DNA from 3 places in the Streptomyces sp. NPDC005485 genome. Region 2 is predicted to be linked to each of the others. Evidence: riboswitches for the same ligand, from Rfam matches in the RefSeq annotation. Region 2 holds a riboswitch; each other region holds the start of a gene.
What was found. A riboswitch is a leader RNA that binds a small molecule or an ion and turns the genes downstream of it on or off. The one in region 2 is predicted to bind thiamine pyrophosphate.
Positions count from the first base shown of each region.

Region 1: linked by a shared signal. The riboswitch ahead of thiO (glycine oxidase ThiO) and the one ahead of ABZS97_RS09855 (thiamine ABC transporter substrate-binding protein) in region 2 are both predicted to bind thiamine pyrophosphate.
Region 3: linked by a shared signal. The riboswitch ahead of thiC (phosphomethylpyrimidine synthase ThiC) and the one ahead of ABZS97_RS09855 (thiamine ABC transporter substrate-binding protein) in region 2 are both predicted to bind thiamine pyrophosphate.

Region 1 is NZ_JBEXDZ010000061.1:33,762-40,170, reverse strand. It holds gene ABZS97_RS21565 (hypothetical protein) at 1-491, opposite strand, end outside; gene metF (methylenetetrahydrofolate reductase [NAD(P)H]) at 549-1,472, opposite strand; gene thiE (thiamine phosphate synthase) at 1,584-2,231, opposite strand; gene ABZS97_RS21550 (Rv2175c family DNA-binding protein) at 2,313-2,678, opposite strand; gene ABZS97_RS21545 (FAD-dependent oxidoreductase) at 2,781-4,007, opposite strand; TPP riboswitch at 4,160-4,271, shown strand; gene thiO (glycine oxidase ThiO) at 4,269-5,465, shown strand; gene thiS (sulfur carrier protein ThiS) at 5,462-5,662, shown strand; gene ABZS97_RS21530 (thiazole synthase) at 5,666-6,409, shown strand, end outside.
Region 2 is NZ_JBEXDZ010000020.1:34,590-40,998, reverse strand. It holds gene ABZS97_RS09865 (phosphatidate cytidylyltransferase) at 1-723, shown strand, start outside; gene rlmN (23S rRNA (adenine(2503)-C(2))-methyltransferase RlmN) at 968-2,074, shown strand; TPP riboswitch at 2,099-2,204, shown strand; gene ABZS97_RS09855 (thiamine ABC transporter substrate-binding protein) at 2,284-3,381, shown strand; gene ABZS97_RS09850 (iron ABC transporter permease) at 3,357-5,030, shown strand; gene ABZS97_RS09845 (ABC transporter ATP-binding protein) at 5,031-6,050, shown strand; gene ABZS97_RS09840 (maleylpyruvate isomerase family mycothiol-dependent enzyme) at 6,113-6,409, shown strand, end outside.
Region 3 is NZ_JBEXDZ010000002.1:20,322-26,730, forward strand. It holds gene ABZS97_RS01265 (cupin domain-containing protein) at 1-240, shown strand, start outside; gene ABZS97_RS01270 (DUF5326 family protein) at 402-614, shown strand; gene ABZS97_RS01275 (IclR family transcriptional regulator C-terminal domain-containing protein) at 1,026-1,760, shown strand; gene ABZS97_RS01280 (SsgA family sporulation/cell division regulator) at 1,859-2,296, shown strand; gene ABZS97_RS01285 (YibE/F family protein) at 2,373-3,842, opposite strand; TPP riboswitch at 3,914-4,070, shown strand; gene thiC (phosphomethylpyrimidine synthase ThiC) at 4,063-5,865, shown strand; gene ABZS97_RS01295 (VWA domain-containing protein) at 5,945-6,409, shown strand, end outside.

The DNA of each region.
Region 1 (6,409 bases), on a different contig from region 2:
GGCAGCGGCTGCGGTTCGTAGACGGCGCTGCTCTCGGCGGCCGAGGCCATCGTCTCGACGGGCTGCGCGGGGCGGAACACGTCGTCGCGGTCGTAGTCGTCGTACGCCTCGTCGGGCGTGTACGACGACGTCTCGTCGGTCGCTTCGAGGTCGGTGACCTCAAGTGTCGGTTCCTGGTGGTCCGGCTCGCCGCGGCGGCGCTTGCTCTTGCCGCCGCTCTTGGCGCCGATGCCCGGGCGGTTGCGCACGGCCCAGCCGGCCGCGAAGCCGCGGCGGAACGAGAGCGTGACGTACGTCTGGCCGACCGTGAAGGCCGCCGCGCCCAGGCCTATGACCACGACCGAGCGGCTCAGTACGCCGAGGACGACGCAGAGGAAACCGACGAAGGCGAGCAGTCGCCAGCGCAGTCGCGCCTTGTACTGCAGCAGGACCTCGCCGAGCAGCCACAGCGCGACGATTCCGAACGCGATGTAGAGGACCGTAAAGCCCATGTACGCCCCTCTCCCAGGTGGCCGCTACGCAGTGTGTCGTACGCGGGTGCGACCGGTCTAGGCCTGCTGTGGGTGGTGCAGCCCCAGATTTTCGTAGATTTCCAGCGTCGCCGTGGAGTTGTTGAGCGTGATGAAGTGCAGACCGGGGACTCCCTCGTCCAGCAGCTTCGCGCAGAACTCCGTCGCGAACTCGATGCCAATGGAGCGTACAGCCGCCGGATCGTCTTTGGCTGTGAGGATCCGCTCTTTCAGAACGGCGGGGATCGCGGCGTTGCTGAGCTGCGGCAGGCGTTCCAGCATCTTCACGCTGGTCACCGGCATGACCTCGGGAATCACCGGGGTCTCGCAGCTCGCGGCGCCGACGCGGTCGCGCAGGCGCAGATAGGACTCGGGTTGGAAGAACATCTGCGTGATCGCGTAGTCGGCGCCGGCGCGGCATTTGTCGACGAAGTGCTCGACGTCACGGTCCCAGGTGTCGGAGCGCGGGTGCATCTCGGGGAAGGCCGCGACGCCTACGCAGAAGTCACCGGACTCCTTGATGAGACGGACGAGTTCGGCGGCGTAGGTCAGGCCGCTGGGGTGCGGCACCCAGTCGCCCATGGGGTCGCCGGGCGGGTCGCCGCGGACCGCGAGCATGTTGCGGATCCCGGCGTCGGCGTACTGGCCGATGATGTTGCGCAGCTCGGCGATGGAGTGGTTGACCGCGGTGAGGTGGGCGACCGGGGTGAGCGTCGTGTCGACGACGATCTGCTGGGTCTCCTTGACGGTGCCCGCGCGGGTTGAGCCGCCGGCGCCGTAGGTCACGGAGACGAAGTCGGGTGCGACGGCCTCGACCCGGCGCAGCGCGTTCCACAGGTTGCGCTCACCCTTGGGGGTCTTCGGCGCGGAGAACTCGAACGAGTACGTCTTCTTGCCGGTGGCGAGCATGTCGCGCACGGTGCGTGCGCGGTCAGTCCTGGTGGAAGCGGATCCGAGGGCCATACCGGCAGGTTAGCCAGGGGGCGTCGGTACCCCAACCGAACCGCTGAGAATTGTCCGATTTGTCGACTTCTTGTCCACCCCTCGGACAGTTCTCGGACAGTTGCCGCGCGCCTACGCGTCGCGCAGCCGCTTCGCGAACTCGCCCGCCGCCGCTCCGGGATCGTCCGCCTCCGTGATCGCACGGACGACCACGACACGGCGGGCGCCCGCCTCCAGCACCTCGTCGAGGTTGCCGAGGTCGATGCCTCCGGTGGCGAACCAGGGGCGGTCGGTGCCGAGGGAGGCGGTGTGGCGGACCAGGTCCAGGCCGGGGGCGTGGCGGCCGGGCTTGGTGGGGGTCGGCCAGCAGGGGCCGGTGCAGAAGTAGTCCACGCCGTCCTGGACGGCGGCGGCCTCGGCCTCGGAGTCGGCGTGCGTGGAACGGCCGATCAGGACGTTCTCCCCCAGGATCGCGCGGGCCGCGAGCACGGGCAGGTCGCCCTGGCCGAGATGCAGCACGTCGGCACCGATGGCATGGGCGACGTCCGCCCGGTCGTTGACCGCGAGGAGCTTGCCGTGGCGCGCACAGGCCTCGGCGAAGACCTGGAGGTGCTCCAGTTCCTCCCCTGCCTCCATGCCCTTGTCGCGCAGCTGAACGATGTCCACGCCGCCGGCCAGGACCGCGTCGAGGAACTCGGCGAGGTCACCCTGGCGTCTGCGGGCGTCCGTGCAGAGGTAGACGCGGGCGTCGGCGAGCTGAGCGCGAGCGCTGTTGGGCATGGCGGTGTCCCCCGTGGTCGATGGCGTACGAGCCGCCGGGTGCTCGGCCCGTACGCCGGACGGTTCCTTCGTTCGTTCAGGTCAGACGGCGAGCGCCTGGGCGCGGCGCTTCACCTCCGTGCCGCGATTCTCGCTGAGGGCCTGCGCGGGCGTGCCGGGCAGGCTCGGGTCGGGGGTGAAGAGCCACTCGAGCATCTCTTCGTCGGTGAAGCCGTCGTCCCGAAGGAGCGTCAAGGTGCCGGTGAGGCCCTTGACGACCTTGTCCCCGTCGATGAAGGCGGCGGGGACGTGCAGCGCGCGGTTCTCGCCGCGGCGTACGGCGATCACCTGGCCCTCCTTGACCAGCTGCCGGACTCGGGTCACCTCTACGCCGAACTGTTCGGCGATGTCGGGCAGGGTGAGCCAGGCAGGGACGAGAGCATCGGTCTTTGCGTCAATCTCGGTCACGGGACAAGCCTGCCATCCCGGACTGACACTCGGAAGCCGGGGCCGTCCGACCTGGGCCGACGGAGTGCCCCTCACCGCTGTCCCGACGGAAAACTCCGCCGACTACACCGCCGCCGCCTTCAGCGGCCGCGACGGATCGGGCAGCAGCTCCGGGTCCATCGGAGTGCCCGCCTCGATCAGCCGGCGTCCCTGGGCCAGGTCGCGGGGGCGGCCGACCGCCAGGAGGGCGACGAGCCGGCCGTCGCGAAGCCAGCAGACCGTCCAGGCCGGTGCCGAGGGGTCGCCGCGCCACACCGTCGTGTCGGCGGCCTCGTGGTGGCCGACGTACTGGACGAAGCGGCCGAACTGCTCGGACCAGAAGTACGGCACCGGGTCGTACGCCGTCGGGGACTCGCCGATGATGTTCGCCGCCACCGTGCGCGGACCCTGGAGCGCGTTGTCCCAGTGGTGGACCAGCAGACGCCCCTCGTACCTTCCCGAAGGGAAGGAAGCGCAGTCGCCGACCGCGTAGATGTCCTGCACGGAGGTGCGCAGGTGGTCGTCGGCGACGATCTCGCGATGGGCGCCCAGCTCGATGCCGGAGCCGGTGAGCCAGGCGGTGGCCGGGCGCGCTCCGATGCCGACGACGACGGCGCCCGCGGGGACCCGTGAGCCGTCGTCGAGCACCACCGCGCCCGCCTCGATGCGCTCCACGCGCGCGTGGGTGCGCAGTTCGGCCCCGCTGTCCGCGTACCAGGCCGCCATGGGCGCGGCCACCTCCGCCGGCAGGGCACCGGCGAGCGGCCGGTCGGCGGCCTCGACGACGGTCACCGCGCACCCCGCCTCGCGGGCGGCCGTGGCGAACTCGGCGCCGATCCAGCCCGCGCCGACGACCACGATGTCGTGCTGCTGGGCGAGGACGGGGCGCAGCCGCTCGGCGTCGTCGAGGGTGCGCAGCAGGTGGACGCCGGGCACGCCCTCGGCGCCCGGCAGCTGGATCGGTTCGGCTCCGGTGGCGACGACCAGAACGTCGTACGGCACGGGCCCGGTGACGGTGTCGAGCTCGTGGTCCACGGGCCGTACGCCCACGACCTCGCGCCCGAGCTGCAGTTCGATGCCGAGCGCCTCGAAGTCGACGTCGAAGGCGGAGCCCTCGGCCTTGCCGAGCAGGACGGCCTTGGACAGCGGTGGCCGGTCGTAGGGCTGATGGGGTTCCGCGCCGATCAGCGTCACGCTGCCGGTGAAACCCTGTTCCCGCAGGGCGACCGCGGTCTGCACCCCGGCCATGCCCGCGCCCACGACGACGACCCGCCGTGCCGAATGTCCCCGCGCCTGCGTCTGCTCGCTCACCTGATCACCATAGACAACTGACGGTTTGTCAGTCAGGGGGCGTGCTCGGTGACCTGTTCCACAGCACTCGTCCGCCCCCGGCCCGACTCCCGGAGGCCACCGGCGGAGGCTCCCTTACTGAGGCGGGGGCGGCGGGCTAGGGTGGCCCACGTACAAGCACTCGCGGGAGCCCGGACGCACCGGGCTGAGAGGGAGGCTGGCGGCCTCCGACCGTACGAACCTGATCCGGGTCATGCCGGCGAAGGGAGGGGCTGGACGCCCATGTCGCCTACACGTACATCAGCCGCGCGCGCCTCGGGCACGCACGCATCAGACGTCCTCGTCGTGGGGGGCGGGATCATCGGTCTGGTGACCGCCTGGCGGGCCGCGCAGCGCGGCTTCGCGACCGCGGTCGTGGATCCCGAACCGGGCGGCGGAGCAGCCCGGGTGGCGGCCGGGATGCTGGCCGCCGTCACCGAACTGCACTACGGCGAGCAGACCCTGCTGGGTCTGAACCTCGCCTCCGCGCGCCGCTACCCCGCGTTCGTCGCCGAGCTGACCGAGGCGACGGGCCAGGACCTCGGCTACCGCCGCTGCGGCACCCTCGCGGTCGCGCTGGACGCCGACGACCGCGCCCACCTGCGGGAACTGCACGCCCTGCAGCAGCGGTCGGGGCTGGAGTCGGAGTGGCTGAGCGGCCGCGAGTGCCGTCGCCTGGAGCCGATGCTCGCGCCGGGCGTACGCGGCGGACTCCGCGTCGACGGCGATCACCAGATCGACCCCCGGCGGCTCGCGAAAGCGCTGGTCACGGCGTGCGAGCGGGCCGGGGTGGTGTTCCGGCGGACGTGGGCCAAGCAGCTGAGCGTCGCTGCGGACCGGGCCACCGGCGTGGTCACCGCGGACGGCACCGAGCTCTCTGCCGGGCAGGTCGTCCTCGCCGCGGGCAGCCTCAGCGGGCAGCTCGCAGGCGTCCCCGACGCCGTACTGCCGCCCGTACGGCCGGTGAAGGGGCAGGTGCTGCGGCTGACCGTCCCCCGGAAGTACGCGCCCTTCCTGAACCGGACCGTGCGCGCCGTCGTGCGCGGCAGCCACGTCTACCTGGTGCCGCGAGAGAACGGCGAGCTGGTCGTGGGCGCGACCAGCGAGGAGCTGGGCTGGGACACCACGGTGACCGCGGGCGGCGTCTACGAGCTGCTGCGCGACGCCCACGAGCTGATCCCCGGCATCACCGAGCTGCCGCTCACCGAGACGCGGGCCGGACTGCGCCCCGGCTCCCCCGACAACGCTCCGCTGCTCGGCCCGACCGAGCTGGCCGGGCTCCTCCTCGCCACCGGCCACTACCGCAACGGCGTCCTGCTCACGCCCGTCACCGGCGACGCGCTGGCGCACGCCCTGGCCACCGGCGAACTCCCCGACGAGGCCCGCCCCTTCACCCCCCGGCGCTTTCGCACCACCGCACTCACGGAGCAGCCCGCATGAACGTCTTCGTCAACGGAGAGCGGCAGCACCTCACCGAGGGCACCGCGCTCGACACGCTCGTCGCGACACTCAGCCCGGCTCCCTCCGGGATCGCCGCCGCCCTCAACGAAACCGTCGTCCCGCGCGGGCAGTGGAAATCCACTCCCCTCTGCGAGGGAGACCGCGTCGAAGTCCTCACCGCCGTCCAAGGAGGCTGACCCATGGCCGACGATCCCTTCGTCCTCGGCGGCAGGACCTTCTCGTCCCGCCTCATCATGGGCACAGGCGGCGCGCCCAGCCTCGACGTCCTGGAGCGCTCGCTGGTGGCGTCCGGCACGGAGCTGACCACGGTCGCGATGCGCCGTGTGAACCCCGAGGCACACGGCTCGGTCCTCTCCGTGCTCGACAAGCTGGGCATCCGGGTGCTGCCCAACACGGCCGGCTGCTTCACCGCGGGCGAGGCCGTACTGACCGCCCGCCTGGCCCGCGAGGCCCTCGGCACCGGTCTGATCAAGCTGGAGGTCATCGCCGACGAGCGCACCCTGCTGCCGGATCCGATCGAGCTGCTCGACGCCGCCGAGACCCTGGTGGACGACGGCTTCACCGTGCTGCCGTACACGAACGACGACCCGGTCCTCGCGCGGAAGCTGGAGGACGCCGGCTGCGCCGCGATCATGCCGCTGGGCTCTCCCATCGGCTCCGGGCTCGGCATCCGCAACCCGCACAACTTCCAGCTGATCGTGGAGCACGCGCGCGTGCCGGTGATCCTGGACGCCGGGGCGGGCACGGCGTCCGACGCGGCGCTCGCGATGGAGCTGGGGTGCGCCGGTGTGATGCTCGCCTCCGCCGTGACGCGGGCGCAGGAGCCGGTGCTCATGGCGGAGGCGATGCGGCACGCCGTCGAGGCGGGCCGGCTCGCCCGGCGAGCGGGGCGCATCCCCAAGCGGCACTTCGCCGAGGCGTCC
Region 2 (6,409 bases):
TTCATCGGCGTGATAGCGGTCGCCGTGGTCGTGGGCCTGTGGGAGCTCACCTCGCGGCTGGAGGAGCGCAAGGGCATCAAGGCGCCCCTCGTCCCGCTGGCGGTCGGTGGCGCGGCGATGGTCGTCGCCGGATACGTCCGGGGCACCGAGGGCGCGTGGGTGGCGATGGCACTCACCGCACTGGCCGTCCTGGTCTGGCGCATGACGGAACCGCCCGAGGGTTACCTCAGGGATGTCACGGCGGGGGTCTTCGCGGCCTTCTACGTGCCGTTCCTGGCCACCTTCGTCGCGCTGATGCTCACGGCCGACGACGGGCCGCGCCGCGTCCTGACGTTCCTGCTGCTGACCGTGGTCAGCGACACCGGCGCGTACGCGATCGGCTGGCGCTTCGGCAAGCACAAGCTCGCCCCGCGCATCAGCCCCGGCAAGACCCGCGAGGGTCTGTTCGGCGCGGTCTCCTTCGCGATGGTCGCGGGCGCACTGTGCATGCACTTCCTGATCGACGACGGCACCTGGTGGCAGGGTCTGATCGTCGGCTTCGCGGTCGCGGTCAGCGCCACGCTCGGTGACCTCGGCGAGTCCATGATCAAGCGTGACCTGGGCATCAAGGACATGGGCACGCTGCTCCCGGGCCACGGCGGCATCATGGACCGGCTGGACTCGCTGCTGCCCACGGCCCCGGTGGTCTGGCTGCTTCTCGTCCTCTTCGTCGGCTCCGGCTGACCCACGGGTCCGCTGGTGCGGGGCCCGCTGTCCACCGGACGGCGGGCCCTTCGTCCATGTCCCTCGGGTTTTTCAACGGGGGATGATCTGCGTGGGAGCGATGCTTTTCAATCGGCTTCCTCCTCGGCGCCGCCGTCCTGCCCCTGGCCCGCCGACTGCCGCACCGGGTGTCGCCGGGCCTTTCGAGGGCCCCGGAGGCGACGGCCGCAGGTCACGCCAATTGATCTGCGACACTGGTACAGCCATGCCTAAGCCCGGAGAACTCACATTCGTCGCCCCCCGCGGAGCCAAGAAGCCGCCGCGGCACCTTGCCGATCTCACGCCCGCCGAGCGTAAAGAGGCGGTTGCCGCGATCGGTGAGAAGCCGTTTCGCGCCAAGCAGCTGTCGCAGCACTACTTCGCGCGGTACGCGCACGACCCCGCGGAGTGGACGGACATTCCGGCCGCCTCGCGCGGGAAGCTCCAGGAGGCGCTGCTGCCGGAGCTGATGTCGGTCGTGCGGCACATCAGCTGTGACGACGACACCACCCGCAAGACCCTGTGGAAGCTCTTCGACGGGACACTCGTCGAGTCCGTGCTGATGCGGTACCCGGACCGGGTCACCATGTGCATCAGCTCGCAGGCCGGATGCGGCATGAACTGCCCGTTCTGCGCCACCGGCCAGGCCGGTCTCGACCGCAACCTGTCCACCGGCGAGATCGTCCACCAGATCGTGGACGGGATGCGCGCCCTCAGGGACGGCGAGATTCCGGGCGGTCCGGCGCGGCTGAGCAACATCGTGTTCATGGGCATGGGGGAGCCGCTCGCCAACTACAAGCGGGTCGTCCAGTCCATCCGTGCCCTCACCGACCCCGAGCCCGATGGACTCGGGCTGTCGCAGCGCGGCATCACCGTCTCCACCGTCGGGCTGGTGCCGGCCATCCACCGGTTCGCCGACGAGGACTTCAAGTGCCGCCTCGCGATCTCGCTGCACGCGCCGGACGACGAGCTGCGCGACACCCTCGTCCCCGTGAACACGCGGTGGAAGGTGCGCGAGGTGCTGGACGCCGGATGGGAGTACGCCGCCAAGTCGGGACGCCGGCTCTCCATCGAGTACGCCCTCATCCGCGACATCAACGACCAGGCGTGGCGCGGTGACCGTCTCGGCCGGCTCCTGCGGGGCAAGCCGGTGCATGTGAACCTGATCCCGCTGAACCCCACACCCGGCTCCAAGTGGACGGCCTCGCGGCCCGAGGACGAGAAGGCGTTCGTCGAGGCCATCGCGGCGCACGGCGTGCCGGTCACCGTCCGGGACACCCGCGGCCAGGAGATCGACGGGGCGTGCGGACAGCTCGCTGCCAGCGAGCGGTAGTCTGATCCGCGTACGTACATCTTCATATTCCGACAGGGGAGCGCCACAGCGCTGAGAGTGCGGGACAGACCGCAGACCCTCTGAACCTTGCCCAGGTCATTCTGGGTAGGAAGTTCGGTCATCACTCAAGCTGTTGCGCCCTGCCCGGGAACTCTCAGAGGTTCCCGGGCAGGGCCGCGTCTCTTCCTGGTCACTCCAGGAGGAATCCAGTGAGCACCACCATCAGCAGGATCACGGCAGTGGTCGCGGCGGCCGGACTCGGCATCGTCACGCTGTCCGCCTGCGGCTCGTCCGACTCCGCTTCCGCCGGCGGCGGGGGCGCCGCCTCCAAGACCGTGACGCTCGTCAGCCACGACTCCTTCGTCTACTCCAAGGCCGTACTGAAGGCGTTCGAGAAGGAGTCCGGCTACAAGGTCAAGGTCCTCAAGGACGGCGACGCCGGGCAGGCCGTCAACAAGGCGATCCTCACCAAGGACAACCCCCAGGGCGACGTCTTCTTCGGCGTCGACAACACCCTGCTCTCCCGGGCCCTCGACAACGGGCTGTTCCAGTCCTACGAGGCCAAGGGCGCCGGCACGATCAAGTCCGAGTACCTGGTCGACCAGGACAGGCACCGGGTCACGCCCATCGACTCGGGCGACATCTGCGTCAACTACGACAAGGCCTGGTTCAGCGAGCACAAGCTGACACCGCCGGCCTCGCTCGACGACCTGATCAAGCCCGCGTACAGGAACCTGCTCGTCACGGAGAACGCCTCCACCTCCTCGCCCGGCCTCGGTTTCCTGCTCGGGAGTGCCGCGCGGTACGGCGACGACGGGTGGCAGGGCTACTGGAAGAAGCTCAGGGTGAACGGCGTGAAGGTCGTCGACGGCTGGGAGCAGGCGTACAACGACGAGTTCTCCGGCTCCGCGGGCGGCAAGAAGGCCAAGGCCGACCGGCCCCTGGTCGTCTCGTACGCCTCCTCGCCGCCCGCCGAGGTGATCTACGGCGACCCGAAGCCGAAGACCGCGCCGACCGGGGTCGCGGCCGGCACCTGCTTCCGCCAGGTCGAGTACGCGGGCCTGCTGAGCAACGCCGGGAACGCCAAGGGCGGCAAGGCGCTCATCGACTTCCTGATCACCAAGAAGTTCCAGGAGGACATGCCGCTCAACATGTTCGTCTACCCCGTGGTCGAGGGGGCGCAGGTGCCCGCCGAGTTCACGAAGTACGGCCCGGCGGCCAAGGACCCCGAGACCATGGCCCCCGCCAGGATCGCCGCCAACCGTGACCAGTGGGTCAAGTCGTGGACCTCGCTCGTACTGAAGTAGCGCCCCGGCCCCGGAAAGACCTCCGGGGGAGCGCGGCGCGGCTCGGTCTGATGGCCGTGCCCGTCGCGTTCTTCGGGGTCTTCTTCGCCTATCCCGTCGCCGCGATCGTCGCACGCGGCCTCAAGGTCGACGGGGTCTGGCGGTGGGGGCGGATCGGGGACGTCCTCATGCAGTCCGACATCCGGCACGTCCTGTGGTTCACCACCTGGCAGGCGCTCGTGTCGACGGCGCTCACGCTGCTGATCGCACTCCCCGGCGCATATGTCTTCGCGCGCTTCGATTTCAGGGGCAAGCAGATCCTGCGGGCCGTGGTCACCGTTCCGTTCGTGCTGCCGACCGTTGTCGTCGGTACGGCGTTCCTGGCGCTCGTCGGCCGCCGCGGACTGCTCGACGAGCTGTGGGGTCTGCGGCTGGACACCACCGTGTGGGCGATCCTGCTCGCGCACGTGTTCTTCAACTACGCGGTCGTCGTACGGACCGTCGGCGGCCTGTGGGCGCAGCTCGATCCGCGGCAGGAGGAGGCCGCCCGGATGCTGGGCGCCTCGCGGTTCGCGGCCTGGCGGAAGGTGACGCTTCCGGCGCTGGGCCCGGCCGTGGCCGCGGCCGCGCTCATGGTCTTCCTCTTCACCTTCACCTCCTTCGGTGTGGTGCAGATCCTCGGCGGCCCCACCTTCTCCACGCTCGAAGTCGAGATCTACCGGCAGACCTCCGAGATCTTCGACCTCTCCACGGCCGCGGTGCTGACGATCATCCAGTTCGCGGCCGTCGGCGCGATCCTCGCCGTGCACGCCCGGACCGTACGGCGCCGGGAGAGCGCCCTGCGCCTGGTGGACGCCTCCGTGACCGCCCGGCGGCCGCGCGGGGCCGGGCAGTGGGCCCTGCTCGCGGGGGTGCTGGTGAGCATCGCCGTGCTGCTGGTGCTGCCGCTCGCCGTGCTCGTCCAACGGTCGCTGGACGCACCGGGGTTCACGTACTACAAGGCGCTCACGCGTGACGACGGCGGGATCTTCCTGGTCGCGCCGATCGAGGCGATCGGCAACTCGCTGCGGTACGCGCTCGCCGCCACCGTCATCGCCGTCCTGATCGGGGGCTTGGCGGCTGCCGCCCTCACCCGGCGGGCAGGGCGCCTCGTGCGCGGTTTCGACGCGCTGCTGATGCTGCCGTTGGGCGTCTCCGCGGTGACGGTCGGCTTCGGGTTCCTGATCGCGCTGGACGAGCCGCCGTTGAACCTGCGCAGCTCGTGGCTGCTCGTGCCGCTCGCGCAGGCGCTGGTCGGCGTCCCCTTCGTCGTCCGCACCATGCTGCCCGTCCTGCGGGCCGTGGACGGGCGGCTGCGGGAGGCCGCCGCGGTGCTCGGGGCGTCGCCGTGGCGGGTGTGGCGCGAGGTGGACCTGCCGATGGTGCGCAGGGCGCTGCTGGTCGCGGCCGGGTTCGCGTTCGCCGTGTCGCTGGGCGAGTTCGGGGCGACCGTCTTCATCGCGCGGCCGGACAATCCGACGCTGCCGGTCGCCGTGGCCCGGCTGCTGGGCCGCGCGGGTGATCTCAACTACGGCCAGGCGATGGCGCTTTCGACGATCCTGATGGCGGTGTGCGCGGTGGCACTGCTGCTCCTGGAACGCGTCCGCACCACTTCGACCGGGGAGTTCTAGATGCTGCTGAGCCTTCAGGACGCGACCGTGCGCTTCGGCGGGCGGGCCGTGCTCGACGCCGTCGACCTGGACGTCGCCGAGCACGAGATCGTGTGCGTGCTCGGGCCGAGCGGCAGCGGCAAGTCGACACTCCTGCGGGCCGTGGCCGGGCTTCAGCCCCTCGACGCGGGGCGGGTGCGGCTGGGCGGCCGGGAGATGAACGGCGTGCCCGCGCACAAGCGGGGCGTCGGCCTGATGTTCCAGGACCACCAGCTCTTCCCGCAGCGGGACGTCGGCGGCAACGTCGCCTTCGGGCTGCGCATGCACGGCGCGTCGAAGGATGAACAGGCCCTGCGGGTGCGGGAGTTGCTGGATCTCGTCGGGCTGCCGGGTGCGCACAGGCGTGCCGTCGCCGCGCTCTCCGGCGGCGAGCAGCAGCGGGTCGCGCTGGCCCGCGCGCTGGCGCCGCGCCCCCGCCTGCTGATGCTCGACGAACCGCTCGGCCAGCTCGACCGCTCGCTGCGCGAACGCCTTGTCGTCGAACTACGGGAGTTGTTCGGCGAGTTGGGCACCACAGTGCTCGCCGTCACGCACGACCAGGGCGAGGCGTTCGCGCTCGCCGACCGCGTCGTGGTGATGCGCGACGGGCGGATCGCCCAGTCGGGTACGCCCCTTGAGGTCTGGCAGCACCCGGCGGACGAGTTCGTGGCGCGCTTCCTCGGCTTCGACAACGTGGTCGAGGCGACAGTGAGCGGTGAGGCCGCGGACACGCCCTGGGGGAAGGTCCCGGTCCCCGAGGGTTCCCCGCAGGGCCCGGGCACGCTGCTCGTACGGCCCGCCGGCGTACGGCTCGTGGCGGCGGCGGACGGCCTGCGCTGCACCGTGGCCGCACACACCTTCCGGGGCACCCACGTCGCCGTACAACTGCAACCGCAGGACGCGCCGCGCCTTGAGGCGGCGTGCGCACTGCGGGACGCGCCGGAGCCGGGGGACGAGGTCGGCGTGTCGTTCGACGCGGCCGAGATCGTCGTGCTCGGCTGATCGTTCGACGCAGCCGAAAATTGTCGTACCCGTGGAGTCGGTCGGCACATAAGGTGCGGATCATGACGCTTCTCGGACATGACCGCTACTGCGACGAGATCGAGCTTCAGGTGCGGCAGTTGAGGGCCGTGGTGGCCTCAGGCGCCGACCTGTCCACGACCGTGCCGACCTGCCCGGACTGGTCGTTGGAGGCGCTTGTGCGCCACACGGGCGGAGCCCTTCGCTGGGTCGAGTACATCGTCCGGACGCGGGCCCAGGAGCCCGTCCGCGACGAGGAGGTGCGGCGGGCCGGTGGGCCCGAGGCCAAGGGCGATGCCGCCGCGCTGGACGCCTGGCTCGCCGAGACCGGTGAGGTTCTG
Region 3 (6,409 bases), on a different contig from region 2:
CGGAACATGTCGGTCGGCCTGTACGCGCTCGACGCCGGCGAACCCGACCCGCAGAAGCCGCACCAGCAGGACGAGGTGTACTTCATCGTGAGCGGCCGAGCCTCGATCACGGTCGGCCTGGAGACCACCCAGGTGGCCCGCGGAAGCGTCGTCTACGTGCCCGCAGGGGTCGCTCACAAGTTCCACCACATCACCGAGGACCTGCGGGTTCTGGTGGTGTTCTCTCCGCCCGAGAGCTGACATCCCGTCTCAGGGTTCCCTAGGGGAAGGGTCAGGGGAGGACAAGGGATGCGAGGCCCCCATTGCGCTCTTCCCGCCCCTAGCATCGGGTGCAGGACATCGGAGACTCGACACGAGACCGGAAACGGGCTCGTCAACGGGCAGAGAGAAGGACGAGAGCGATGCGAGAGATCTTCACGGGTATGCCGTGGTGGGTGAAGTGGATCGCGGTGCCGGTCATCGCCCTGGTCGTGTTCGGCAGCTTCATAGCGAGCGTGGTCGGCTTCGTGGTCTGGCTGCTCTTCAAGGCGCTGATCTTCGTCGCGCTGGTCGGCGGACTCATCTACGTCGTACGGAAGTTCATGTCGAGTTCGTCGTCGCGCAGCGACTGGTGACACCGAACCGGGTGAGCGACCGGTAACGGGGAAACCGGTATCACGAAGCGAAGGTTCCCCCTGGCGAGGGAAGTTTCCCGGCTGGGCCGTCTGTCAGTGCCGACGGACGGTTAAAGTCCGGAATTCGACGCGGGGCCCATCCCCGCGGGCAGCGCACCGCCCCCTCCCGTGTTCCCCACACGGGCGGCCCCCCTCGCGCTTCGGGAGCGACCCTTGGCCACGGTTGACACCACACCCGCAGAACCGCACGCTCCACCCGTCCAACGAGGTACACCGCCGACGGCACACGCCCCGACGGTTCCACCGGCACCCCTCCGCCCACGAGAAGGGGCGCACGTTCTGCCCGTCCAACCGCAGACGTCGCCCTCGGAGACGCCCGAGCCGCCCTCGGAGCCGCACCCCACAACCCTCATCGGCTCGGTCCAGCGAGCGATGCACCTCCTGGAGGCCGTCGCCGCCCGCGAGCACGGGGCACCGGCCAAACAGCTCGCGCGCGAGCTGGGGCTCGCGCTCCCGACGGCGTACCACCTGCTGCGCACGCTGACCCATGAGGGCTATCTGCGCCGCGAGAAGGGCCTGTTCTTCCTGGGCGAGGCGGCCGAGCGGCTGAGCAGCAGCGGAGCGCAGCAGAAACGTCGCAGCACGATGAGCGACGCGCTTGCGCACTGGCGCGACGCGATCGGCGTACCCGTGTACTACGCGATCTACCGCGACGGCGAGATCGAGGTCATGGACATCGCCGACAGCCCGGGTAATCCCGCGGTGGAGGAGTGGGCCGACTTCCGGGAGACCGCACACGCCCATGCGATCGGCCAGTGTCTGCTCTCCCAGCTGGACGAGAAGGCTCGGCGCGACCACCTCGACCGCTATCCGGTGCAGTCCATCACCCCGTACACGGTGCGTGACGATCGCACCTTGCTGCGGCGCCTGGATCGCGTGGGACGAATGGAACCGGTCGTCGAGCGGCAGGAGTACGCGCTGGGCGCGCTCTGCGCCGCGATCCCCCTCACCGCAGGCTCAACTGCCGCGGCGATGGCCATTTCGGTGCCCTCGCACCAGGCCCACCGACTACTGCCCGCGGCACGTCAGCTGCAGAACGAGATCGGAAGGCTACTAGGGACACTCGCCATCTCTATCAGCATCTGAAAACTCACTCCTTGTGATCTGTCGTGCACGTTGAGCAATAATTCACTGTGTCAGGGGGATGATTCCTGGCCAGTCGACCGAAAACGACGGGGTAGGCGATGCACGAGTCGGTACAGGCAGAGGTCATGATGAGCTTCCTCGTGTCGGAGGAGCTCTCCTTCCGCATTCCGGTGGAGCTGCGATACGAGGCCTGTGATCCCTACGCCGTGCGAATGACCTTCCATTTGCCCGGTGACGCGCCGGTGACCTGGGCGTTCGGGCGTGAGCTGCTGATCGACGGAGTCGGCCGGCCGTGCGGCGACGGCGATGTGCACATCGAACCTGCCGACCCGGAGGCGTTCGGCGAGGTGCTGATCCGGCTTCAGGTGGGCCGCGACCAGGCGCTGTTCCGGTCGGGTGCGGCACCGCTCGTGGCGTTCCTCGACCGCACGGACAAGTTGGTCCCGCTGGGGCAGGAGCGTTCCCTCGCCGACTTCGACACCCACCTCGACCAGGCCCTGCACCGCATCCTGGCGGAGGAGCAGAGCGCAGGCTGACGGCCCGCCTCGCGGACGGTGGAGTAACGCTTCGCCACCCGCGGGGTGCAAGGCTTCCGGGCGGTGCCCTCCGGCTTCAGTGCTTGCGGCGGCGGCCCTTGCCGCCCCGCACCGCCGGCCGGGCACTCGTCGGCGCCGACGCGGGGGCCGGTGTGTCCGTCCCTCCCGGGCGGTCCGCCGAGACCACCAGGGCGGCCAGCGCGGTGGTCACCGGCACCGAGGCGACCAGCCCGATCGAGCCCACCAGCGTGCGCACGATCTCCTCGGCGACCAGTTCGCTGTTGGCGACCGTACCCACACTGCTCTGAGCGATCGAGAAGAGCAGCAGCAACGGCAGGGCGGCGCCCGCGTAGGCCAGGACGAGTGTGTTGACGACCGAGGCGATGTGGTCGCGGCCGATCCGGATGCCCGCGCGGTACAGACCGCGCCAGCCCAATGTCGGATTGGCCTCGTGCAGTTCCCAGACCGCCGACGTCTGGGTCACCGTCACATCGTCGAGCACACCGAGCGAGCCGATGATGACGCCGGCGAGCAGCAGACCGCTCATGTCGATGGACGGGTACAGACCATGGATCAGTCCGGTGTTGTCGTCCGTGTTGCCGGTCAGCGCGGCCCAGTCGATGAACCCCGAGCCGAGGATGCCGATCAGCAGCAGCGAGAGCAGCGTGCCGAGTACGGCGACCGACGTACGGGCTGACAGGCCATGGCACACGTAGAGCGCGATCAGCATGATGGCACTGGCCCCGACCACCGCCACGACCAGCGGATTCGAGCCCTGCAGAATCGCGGGGAGGATGAAGAACGTCAGGATCATGAAGCTGACGGCCAGTGCGACGAGCGCCATGACACCGCGCAGACGGCCCACCACCACGACGGCCAGCGCGAAGATCCCGGCGAGCAGCGCCATGGGGAACTTCCGGTTCACGTCGGTGACCGAGTACTGCAGGTTCTTGGGAGCGGAGGGCTCGTAGGCGACCATGACCTTCTCGCCCTCGTGCAACTGCCGCGACTGGTCCGGCTGGACGATCTCCGTGAACGTACGGCCCTTGTCCTTGCCGGTGTCGATCCGGATCGTCGCCTTCTTGCAGTCACCGGTAGCCTGCTGCCGCGCCGACGAGCCCTCGGCGGTGGAGGTGTCGCCGGTCGGGGTTTCCCCGGAGGCGTTCACGGACTTGCAGTCCACCTTGTCGACCACGGTGACCGTGGCCTGCTGGGTCTGCCGGTCGAATCCGACGCCGGTGCGCTCGTGGGAGGGAGCGCCGCCCGGCCAGAGCACCGCCAAACCGACCACGACCGCGACGCCGAACGGGATCAGGATCGCGGCGATGACCTTGCGCAGGTGCCGGGAGACGGGGGCGGCCGGTCCATGGCTGTGACTGTGCGAGTGGCCGGAGCCGTGCCCGCCACCAGGTCCCTGACCGTGCCCGTCACCGTGGCCTCCGCCTGGGCCGGGGCCTCCGCCCTGACCATGGCCGTGCGCGTCGCCGGGACCATGGCCGGGGGGCGGATCGGGCGGCGAAAACGGGGGCTGCTGCATCGTGGTCACGGGCCGATCATCGCAAGAACGGGAGGGGCCCTCTGTTCAGCGCGCCAGATATGACGCTAGCGTGGAGGCACCTTTGCACACGCGGGAGCTCGGAGCACCGGGCTGAGAGGGCGCTGACCTTCGTCCCAGCGATGTTTCACATGAAACATCGGCGGACGGAAGCCGCTGCGTCGACCGCCGAACCTGTTACCGGGTAATGCCGGCGTAGGGAGTAGGTCTCATGACCAACAAGGACGTACGCACGCCTGCCTCCAGCCAGACGGACGGGGCGCTCGCCCCTGCCGAAAGCGGCGAGGTCGGGAAGTCCATCGGCTGGCACAAGGGGTACGTCGAGGGTTCGCGCCCCGACCTGCGGGTGCCGGTTCGTCAGGTGCACCTCACCAACGGGCAGTCGGTCACGCTGTACGACACCTCCGGCCCGTACACCGATCCGACCGTCGAGACCGACGTACGCCGGGGCCTGGCACCCGTGCGCGAGAACTGGATCATCGCCCGCGGCGACACCGAGGAGTACGCGGGCCGCCCCGTCCGTCCCGAGGACGACGGGATCAAGCACACCTCGCCGCGCGGGGGACTCAGGAACCTCGACGCGGTCTTCCCGGGGAGGCCGCGCCAGCCGCGCCGGGGCCGGGACGGACAGGCGGTGACGCAACTCGCGTACGCCCGGCGCGGGGAGATCACACCCGAGATGGAGTTCGTGGCGGTCCGCGAGAACGTCGATCCGGAGGTCGTCCGCGAGGAGATCGCGGCGGGTCGCGCGGTCCTGCCGGCGAACGTCAACCACCCGGAGATCGAGCCGATGATCATCGGCAAGCGGTTCCTGGTGAAGGTCAACGCCAACATCGGCAATTCGGCGGTCACTTCCTCCATCGAGGAGGAGGTGGACAAAATGACCTGGGCGACCAAGTGGGGCGCCGACACGGTCATGGACCTGTCCACCGGCCGCAACATCCACACCACGCGCGAGTGGGTCCTGCGCAACTCCCCCGTCCCCATCGGCACCGTGCCGCTCTACCAGGCACTGGAGAAGGTCGACGGCCGCGCCGAGGAGCTGACCTGGGAGATCTACAAGGACACGGTCATCGAACAGGCCGAGCAGGGCGTGGACTACATGACGGTCCACGCCGGAGTGCGCCTCGCGTACGTGCCGCTCACCGCCAACCGCAAGACCGGAATCGTCTCGCGCGGCGGCTCGATCATGGCGGCCTGGTGCCTCGCGCACCACAAGGAGTCGTTCCTCTACGAGAACTTCGAGGAACTCTGCGAGATCCTCGCCGCCTACGACGTCACGTACTCGCTCGGCGACGGTCTGCGGCCGGGATCGATCGCGGACGCCAACGACGAGGCGCAGTTCGCGGAGCTGCGGACGCTCGGGGAACTCAACACGATCGCGAAGCGTTTCAATGTTCAGACCATGATCGAAGGCCCGGGACATGTCCCGATGCACAAGATCAAGGAGAACATCGACCTTCAGCAGGAGATCTGTGATGAAGCTCCGTTCTATACGCTCGGCCCGCTGACGACGGACGTCGCGCCGGCGTACGACCACATCACCTCCGGCATCGGTGCCGCGATGATCGCCTGGTGGGGCACGGCCATGCTCTGCTACGTCACGCCCAAGGAGCACTTGGGCCTGCCCAACCGTGACGACGTCAAGACCGGCGTCATCACCTACAAGATCGCCGCCCACGCAGCCGACCTCGCCAAGGGGCACCCAGGTGCGCAGGAGTGGGACGACGCGCTGTCCGACGCACGCTTCGAGTTCCGCTGGGACGACCAGTTCAACCTGGCTCTCGACCCGGACACGGCACGGGAGTTCCACGACGAGACCCTCCCGGCCGAACCCGCCAAGACGGCCCACTTCTGCTCCATGTGCGGCCCGAAGTTCTGCTCCATGAAGATCTCGCAGGACATCCGCCGTGAGCACGGAGGCACGAAGACGGAGATCGAGGAGGGCATGGCCCAGAAGTCGAAGGAGTTCGCGGCCGCGGGCAACCGGGTCTATCTGCCGCTGGCGGACTGAGGCCCGGCCGGAGCCGTCCGCTGCGCCGCAATGTGCAGCGGACGGAGCCGGGGCCGGGTTCTGTGGGCAGACTGGGCGCATGACACCGACCTTGATGAGCAAGGGCGGCAACCTGCCGGTTGACGCCGCCGCAGTGCAGGCCGTGCTCGGCTGGTCCGGGGGAGCCGGTGCGCCGGACGCCGATGCCTCGGCGCTGCTGCTCGGCGCCGACGGACGGGTGCGGGACGACGGCGACTTCGTCTTCTACAACCAGCCGCAGCACGCCTCCGGCGCCGTACGGCATCTCGGTAAGCAGTGGGCCGCCGGGGCGACGACGGACACGGTCGAGGTGGACCTGTCGGACCTGGAGCCGGGGATCGAGCGGGTCGTCCTGGGCGCCTCGGCCGACGGCGGGACTTTCGGCGACCTCGCCGGGCTGACGCTGAGGCTGCTCGACGCCGGGACGCAGGAGGAGATCGCGCGCTTCGAGATGGAGGCCACGACGGAGACGGCGTTCATCGGAGGCGAGCTGTATCTGCGTGCGGGCCGGTGGAAGTTCCGTGCG